Regions from separate parts of the Saccharopolyspora gloriosae genome, predicted to be linked through region 2. Evidence: riboswitches for the same ligand, from Rfam matches in the RefSeq annotation. Region 2 holds a riboswitch; the other holds the start of a gene.
The links. Region 2 has a riboswitch for glycine ahead of gcvH (glycine cleavage system protein GcvH). Riboswitches for the same ligand answer to the same signal wherever they lie in the genome.
Positions count from the first base shown of each region.

Region 1: another riboswitch for glycine. It lies ahead of gcvT (glycine cleavage system aminomethyltransferase GcvT); the one in region 2 lies ahead of gcvH (glycine cleavage system protein GcvH).

Region 1 covers NZ_JACHIV010000001.1:4,775,935-4,780,058, reverse strand. Annotated here, with positions in the region: gene glyA (serine hydroxymethyltransferase) at 1-623, opposite strand, end outside; gene gcvT (glycine cleavage system aminomethyltransferase GcvT) at 714-1,829, opposite strand; glycine riboswitch at 1,948-2,044, opposite strand; glycine riboswitch at 2,045-2,172, opposite strand; gene BJ969_RS20755 (TetR/AcrR family transcriptional regulator) at 2,259-2,906, opposite strand; gene BJ969_RS20750 (long-chain-fatty-acid--CoA ligase) at 3,137-4,124, shown strand, end outside.
Region 2 covers NZ_JACHIV010000001.1:5,427,515-5,431,638, reverse strand. Annotated here, with positions in the region: gene ald (alanine dehydrogenase) at 1-27, opposite strand, end outside; gene BJ969_RS23680 (glycoside hydrolase family 30 protein) at 179-1,639, opposite strand; glycine riboswitch at 1,849-1,941, shown strand; glycine riboswitch at 1,942-2,036, shown strand; gene gcvH (glycine cleavage system protein GcvH) at 2,082-2,456, shown strand; gene BJ969_RS23670 (L-serine ammonia-lyase) at 2,480-3,832, shown strand; gene BJ969_RS23665 (MarR family winged helix-turn-helix transcriptional regulator) at 4,122-4,124, shown strand, end outside.

The DNA of each region.
Region 1 (4,124 bases), 650 kb from region 2:
AAGTGGGCCATGTCGACCATGAGGTAGGCGCCGACTTCGTCGGCGATCTCGCGGAAGCGGGCGAAGTCGAGTTGGCGGGGGTAGGCCGACCAGCCGGCGATGATGAGCTGGGGTTTGTTCTCGCGGGCGAGGCGGGCGACTTCGTCCATGTCGACGCGGTGGTCGTGGTCGCGGACGTGGTAGGGCACGACGTTGTAGAGCTTGCCGGAGAAGTTGATGCGCATGCCGTGGGTCAGGTGCCCGCCGTGGGCGAGGTCGAGGCCCATGATGGTGTCGCCGGGCTTGAGCAGGGCGTGCATCGCCGCGGCGTTGGCCTGCGCGCCGGAGTGGGGCTGGACGTTGGCGAAGGAGGCGCCGAAGAGTTCTTTGACGCGGTCGATCGCGAGTTGCTCGACGACGTCGACGTGTTCGCAGCCGCCGTAGTAGCGCTTGCCCGGGTAGCCCTCGGCGTACTTGTTCGTCAACACCGAACCCTGCGCCTGCAGCACGGCCTGCGGCGCGAAGTTCTCCGACGCGATCATCTCCAGCGTGTTCTGCTGACGGCCGAGTTCAGCACCGACGGCCTCGGCCACCTCCGGATCCACCGCCGAGAGCTGGTCGTTGAACAGGTCCGGTGTTGACATGAGCAATTGCCTCCTGTGTTCGATCTGGGCTGCGCCGGAAGTTCCGGGCGGTCCTTTCGAGGTTCGTGGTGCCCCGAGGGCGGTGCGGTCTCAGGCGGACCGGCGGTAGAACGGCAGCTCGACGACTTCCACGTCGATCGACTTGCCGCGGATGTCCACCTGCAGGGCGGTGCCGGGGGCGCTGTGCGCGCGGTCCACGTACGCCATTGCGATCGGGTGGCCCAGCGTCGGTGACGGTGCACCGCTGGTGACCTCGCCGATCTCGGCGCCGTCGGTGTCGAGCACCCGGTAGCCGTGCCGCGGAGCGCGGCGGGCATCGGTGCGCAGGCCGACCAGCGTGCGCTCCGTCGGCGCTTCCGCGACCTTCGCCAGCGCTTCCTTGCCGACGAAGTCGCCGGGCTTGTCGAGCTTCACGACCCGGCCCAGGTTCGCGTGGAACGGGGTCAGGGACGCGGAGAGCTCGTTGCCGTACAGCGGCATGCCCGCTTCGAGCCGCAGCGTGTCCCGGCAGGACAGCCCGGCGGGGATGAGGCCGTGCGCGGCGCCGGAGTCGGTCAGCGCCCGCCACACGGCGGGGGCGTCGGCGGGCGAGGTGAACAGTTCGAAGCCGTCCTCGCCGGTGTAGCCGGTGCGCGCCAGCAGCACGTCGGCGCCCGCTACCACGCTCGGGTACCCGGCGTAGTACTTGACGCCGGAGAGGTCGGTGCCGGTCAGCGGCGCCAGGATCTCCACGGACTTCGGGCCCTGCACGGCGATCAGCGCGTAGTCGTCGGAGACGTCCTCGTGCGTCGCGTCGAACCCGGCGACGCGGTCGGCGAGCTCGGCGGAGACCACGGCCGCGTTCGCGGCGTTGGCGACCACCAGGTACTCCGACTCGCCGAGCCGGTAGACGATCAGGTCGTCGAGCACTCCGCCGTCGGCGTTGCACAGCATGGTGTAGCGGGCGCGACCCTCGGTGATCGTCGAGGCCTTCGCGACGAGCGCGTAGTCCAGCGCCTCGGCGGCCTGCGGGCCGCTGATCTTGATCTCGCCCATGTGCGAGAGGTCGAACAGGCCGGCGGCGGTGCGCACGGCCTGGTGTTCGGCGGTGTCGCCGGTGTAGCGCACCGGCATCCGCCACCCGGCGAATTCGGTGAAATGTGCGCCCGAGGACGCATGGATCTCCCCTAGCGGTGTCTCTCTCAGGGAGGGGGAAGACGACGTCATGGTGCGGAACTCCTCCTCGTGGGCACCGATCACGTCCGAGGGGACCGGTTGCGGCCACTTCCAGCAGAAACCATATCCGGGGTCCCTCGACGGCGACGGGCGCGGGCGTGCGCTGGCCGGTCTCCCCGGAGTCATTGGCCTGAGAGTTTCACCGCGCGTCGGCGGCTTGCACCTTGGGCGAGGGACGCGTGTCCCTGCTTTTCTCCGTGATCGCCTGGTGTCGTGCGGTGCGGGGCCTGAGAGTTTGTTGGGGAGGATTGCTCCTTCGGCGCTGCACCCAGGAATCGCATCCTGCACGGACCAGGGGCTCCTGGCGGGGCGCAGACTCTCCCGCTCGACGTCGTCGGCGTGTTCGTCTCGTCTTCTGTTGTGTTCAGAAACGCTACGGAGATCACACATCGCAGTCAACCGAACGTGAGCGTGATCCCGTTACCCTCCGAAGTCGTCCGCATGGGCCGTGACCTGCTCGTACTGCACTCGCAGGCCGTCGACCAGGGCTTGCAGCGCGACCTCGAAGCTGGCGTCGTCGATCTCCGCCGCGTGCTCGCGCAGCAGGTGCGCGTTGCGCAGGTGCGGGAACCGGTCGTCGTAGATCTCGGCGTCGTCGACGAACCCGCCTGCGAACGATCCCATCGCGGCGCCGACGACGAGGTACTTGGTGGAGGCGCCGATCATCGTGGCGTACCGGGGCGGCCAGCCCGCGCTGGTCAGGCCGCCGTGCACCGCGTCGGCGCGGCTCAGCGAGGTTTCGCGGCGGGCCGGGCCGGAGGCCATGAACGGCACCAGGTTCGGGTGGGCGGCCAGCGCCGCCCGGTAGGAGCGGGCCCAGCGCAGCAGGCCGGTGGTCCAGCCGGCGGCGAAGCCGGTGGTGTCCACGGTGGCCATCACGTCGTTGGCGACGTCGTGCAGCAGGGCTTCCTTGGTCGCGACGTGGTTGTACAGCGAGGCGGCGCGGACTCCGAGCGCTTCGGCGAGCTTGCGCATGGACAGCGCTTCGAGCCCGGACGTGTCGATGATCACCAACGCGTGCTCGCGGATGCGTTCCGGTGTGAGCTGGGGACTCTTCGGTCTGCCCATGCCGCGCTCCTGCCTGCCATCCGGCCCTGCGCCGTGGCGTTCCGATGCCGCACCGTGTTCGGCCGGTTGCCCTGCGGCGACTCCGCACAGTGTCCGGGGCGGTGGTCTTGCCGCGGTCCGCGGGGTGGTCCTAGAGTCCAAAACTAACGACGTTAGTCGCCAGGTGTCCATCGGCGGGCGCGGTGCGGGCCCCCGATCGGCGTCGGGCGACGTCCTCACGGAGGTGGACGATGGTCAACGACGACGAGTCCTCGGCGCCGATCAAGCCGCAGACCACGCTGTCGCTGGTGTCGGTGCTCGCCGAACCGGCCAGGATCACGCCACGGGCGACCGCGGTCGTCGAAGGCGCCGAGCAGGTCGACTACGGCGAGCTGTGGGAACAGGTCCGCGCGCACGCCGCCGCGCTGCGCGCTCGCGGCGTCGAACCGGGCGACCGGGTGGCGATCGTCGCGCCCAACGTCATCGACTTCGTGCGCGCCTACTACGCGGTGCTCACCGCGGGCGCCGTCGTCGTTCCGGTGCCGCTGCTGCTGGTTCCCGACGAGGCGGCGTACCTGCTGCGCAACTCGGGCGCGAAGCTCGTCATCGGCCACACGAGCCAGCTCGCCCTGGCCGCCGAATCCGCGCGCCGGGCCGGCATCCCGCTGGTGTCGGTCGGTTCCGGCGGACCGAGCCAGGACGCGCCGCCGTCGCTGTCGGCGGAGGCTGCGGACGCCGAACCGGTGCGCGCGTTCGAGACGCGTTCCCCGGAGGACCCGGCGGTGATCTTCTACACCAGCGGCACCACCGGCCGCCCCAAGGGCGCGGTGCTGACCCACCTCAACCTGGTCATGAACGCGACGGTGAACGCGTTCGACGCCAACGACACCCGGTCCGAGGACCTGGTGCTGGGCTGCCTGCCGCTGTTCCACGTGTTCGGCCAGACGGTGTCGCTGAACACCACGTTCCGCGCGGGCGCCACGCTGGTGCTGCAACCGAAGTTCGACCCGGCGGAGGCGCTGCGGCTCATCCGCGACCACCGGATCACGCAGCTCAACGGCGTGCCCACGATGTACATCCGGATGCTGGAGGCCGCGGGCGACGACGCCGAGGTGCCGAGCCTGCGGATGTGCGTTTCCGGTGGCGCCGCGCTGCCGGTCGCGGTGCTGGAGCGGTTCCAGCGCCGCTTCGGCGCCCCGATCCACGAGGGCTACGGCCTGTCGGAGACCTCGCCGACGG
Region 2 (4,124 bases):
GATCTCCCTCGGCACTGCGACCTTCACCCGGTACACCTCCCCGTCGCCCGGAGCCCCTCCCGCATCATCCGCCCACACCCCGCTCCCCGCGCCCCTGCACGCCTGCCGAGGGTGCGAGGAAGGGAACCTTCCTGTCACCGGTGACAGGAAGGTTCCCTTCCTCGCACCCGATCCGGGGTCAGGCCGGGGGCCAGGTGAAGGTGGCGAGACCGCCTGCGGGGAGCGCGTAGTCGAACTCCTGGCCCTGCCAGGACACGGTGATCGGCCGTTCGGCACCGCCGGGGTTGAGCGCGATCAGCGCGGTGGAACCGTCCGGGTTGCGGAACGCGACGTTCTGCACCCCGTCGAGCTCGTTCGATCCGATCCGGACCGCTCCGGGCCGCACGAACTTGCTGGCGTGCCCGAGCGCGTAGTACTCGGCGTTGTAGTCCACCTCGCCGGTGGCGTTGTCGATGGTGGTCACTCCGGTGCAGTCGTCGCACGCGCCGTCCATGACCGGGCCGTGCGCCGGGTCCAGCGCCAGGTTCCACAGCACGACGCTGCGGGCCCAGTTGCGGGTGCCGCCGATGATCAGGTTGCTCGCCTGCCAGGTCAGCGTGTCGCCGAAGGTCGCCGCCGGATCCTCCGACTCGGTGCCGGAGCATTCGGTGAGGTGGATCTCGGCGTCCGGATGCGCGTCGTGCACGGCGCTCTGCGCGTCCGGCGTCCCGCCGTAGCAGTGGAAGGCGGCCCCGTCGACGTACCGCGCCGCGTTGGCGTCGCCGAGCACGTGGTTCGGGTATTCGGTGTCGTCCCAGTTGTGGTCGTAGGCCAGGATCTTCGTGTCCAGGCCCGCGGCGTCGAGCTTCGGACCGAGGTCGTTGCCGATGAACGCCGCCTGGGCTTCCGGGGACATCGGGCTGCCCGGGTACGACGGCGGATCGTTCAACGGTTCGTTCTGCGGGGTCAGCGAGTCGATCGGGACCCCGGCCTGCTCGTATGCCTGCACGAAGCGGACCAGGTAGTCGGCGAAGACCTGGTAGTTCTGCGCCGGCAGTTCCCCGCCGACCATGGAGCCGTTGGACTTCATCCACGCGGGCGCGCTCCACGGCGTCGCCACCACGTTCAGCTCCGGAGCCAGTTCCCCGGCCCGTCGTAGCAGCGGCAGGATGTCGGCCTCGTCGTGAGCGATCGAGAACTCCGCCAGCTCGTAGTCGCTCTCCCCGGCGGGCACGTCGTCGTAGCTGTAGGTCGAGCGCGCGAAGTCCGAGGCGCCGACGACCTGCCGCAACGCGGTCAGGCCGATTCCGGTGTCCGCGTCGAACAGCCGGGACATGATCTCGTCGCGCCGCGGGGAGTTGTTCACCAGCCAAGCCGACGAGTCGGTCAGCGCCGCCCCGAACCCGTCGACGGCCTGGTACGTCGTCCCGGGGTCGACCGTGATCGTCTCGTTCCCGCCGCCCGCCCCGAACTCCGCGTCGGGCTGGCGCGCGAGCTTGCTCTGGCCGTCCTTCGTGGTCAACCAGACCCCCACCGCCGGGGCCGCGTGCGCAGGTGGAGCGAGCACCAGACCGGTGCTGAGCGTGATCGCGGAGAGCACCAGCGCGGCGGCCCGCCCGGCGCGAGGCGCCGCGACCCCGCCTCGTGTCTTGTGATCCATCTGCCCAGGGTGGTCTGACCAATCCTGCCCGGGTAGCTCCATTCGGTCGCAACCCCGCGCTCCGCGAGGCGAGGAAGGGAACCTTCCTGTCACCGGTGACAGGAAGGTTCCCTTCCTCTCTCGATCCGTGTGATCCGGAGCGAGGGGGCATTGACACCGACGGGTGCCCGTTTATCGTTGCTGGGCACGTCCACAACCGCATATGCCGCAGATCCCGGGCGGGAGAGACCCCGCGCCGACGGGGCGCCGAAGGAGCAAACACTCCCTGCAAACTCTCAGGCACCCATGACCGCTCGGGCGAGGCGACTCTGGAAAGCGCGCGCTCCGGCGCCGCACCCACGGTGCAAACCGCGCACGACGCGGTGAAGCTCTCAGGTTCCGCAACAGAGGGGGAGGCCCACGAACCCGGGCACACCTGTGCCCACGATGGTGAGGAGCCTCCATGTCCCTGCCCGAGCAGCTGCGCTACACCGAGGAACACGAGTGGATCGAGGACCGCGGTGACCTGGTCCGCATCGGCATCACGCCCTTCGCGGCCGAAGCGCTCGGCGACATCGTGTACGTGCAGCTCCCCGAGGTGGGCGAGCGGATCGAATCGGGCCAGACCTGCGGCGAGCTGGAATCGACGAAGTCGGTCAGCGACCTGTACGCGCCCGTGACCGGCGAGGTCGTGGCGATCAACGAGGCGGCGGCGGACGACCCCGCGGTGGTCAACGGGGACCCGTTCGGTGAGGGCTGGCTGCTCGACGTGCGTGCCGAGCAGACCGGTGCTGTGCTCACGGCGCAGGAATACGCCCAGTTGACCGGTGGTGAGTAAGCCGGGCTGAGGGGGACGGATCTGTGACGATCAGCGTCTTCGACCTCTTCTCAGTGGGCATCGGGCCGTCCAGTTCGCACACCGTCGGCCCGATGCGGGCCGCCGGGATGTTCACGGCACGCCTGCGCACCGAGGGTCTGCTCGGCGAGGTCACCAGGGTGAAAGCCGAGCTGTTCGGGTCGCTCGGAGCGACCGGGCATGGTCATGGGAGTCCGAAAGCGGTGCTGCTCGGGCTCGAAGGGCACGATCCGGAGACGGTGGATCCGGCCGCGGTCGAACACCGAGTGGACGCCGTCCGCACCGGTGGCCGGCTGTCGCTGGCGGGCGAGCACGACATCGCCTTCTCCGTCGATCGCGACCTCGTGATGCACCGGCGGAAATCGCTGCCGCTGCATCCCAACGGCATGCGGTTCACCGCGTTCGGTACCTCGGGTGAACTGCGCGCCGCGGTGTTCTACTCCGTCGGCGGCGGGTTCGTGGTCGACGACGGCGCCACCGGGACCGACCGGATCAAACCGGACGAGACCGCGGTCCGGCACCCGTTCCGCACCGGGCAGGAACTGCTCGCGAGGGCGGCCGATTCGGGATCGCGGATCAGCGACGTCATGTTCGACAACGAGCTGTCGTGGCGTTCCGCGGCGGACATCCGCGCGCAGCTGCTGCACATCTGGGGCGTGATGCGCGAATGCGTCGACAACGGGTGCAGCAACGATGGAGTGCTGCCCGGCGGGCTGAAGGTGAACCGGCGCGCGGCGGCGCTGCGGGCGAGCCTCACCGAGCAGGACGATCCGATGGAGTGGCTCACCTTGTTCGCCCTCGCGGTCAACGAGGAGAACGCGGCGGGCGGCCGGGTCGTCACCGCGCCCACGAACGGGGCCGCGGGCATCGTTCCCGCGGTGCTGCACTACTACGTGCGCTTCGTTCCCGGCGCCAGCGAGGACGGCGTGATCCGCTTCCTGCTGGCGGCGGGGGCGATCGGCGTGCTGTTCAAGGAGAACGCCTCGATCTCCGGTGCCGAGGTCGGGTGCCAGGGCGAGGTCGGCTCGGCGTGCTCGATGGCGGCGGCCGGGCTCGCCGAGGCGCTCGGTGCGACGCCGTGGCAGGTGGAGAACGCCGCCGAGATCGCGATGGAGCACAACCTCGGGCTCACCTGCGATCCGATCGGTGGCCTGGTGCAGATTCCGTGCATCGAGCGCAACGCCGTCGCCTCGGTCAAGGCGGTCACCGCCGCGCGGATGGCCCTGCGCGGGAACGGCAGCCACGTCGTCTCGCTCGACAAGGTCATCAAGACCATGCGCGACACCGGCCGCGACATGAAGGCCAAGTACAAGGAGACGGCTCGCGGCGGCCTCGCCGTCAACGTCATCGAGTGCTGATCCCGCCGCCCTGCCCGAACGCAGGCCCGCTCCGGGCGGGCAGGGCGAGCAAGGGAACCTTCCTGTCATCCACGTGAGGAAGGGAACCTTCCTGTCACGGTCTGCTCGTCCGCGCTCGTCGCGGTGAGCCGGTGTGGTGAGGTGCCGATTCCGATCGTCGCGTGCCCGGGTCGGTGGAGCGTGGCGGCACCGGGTGACAGGAAGGTTCCCTTCCTCGCATTGAGTTGCGCACAACTCAGTTGCGGGCAACTCAAATTGGGGCTAGTGTCGATCTCGTGCAGGAGGCGGGATG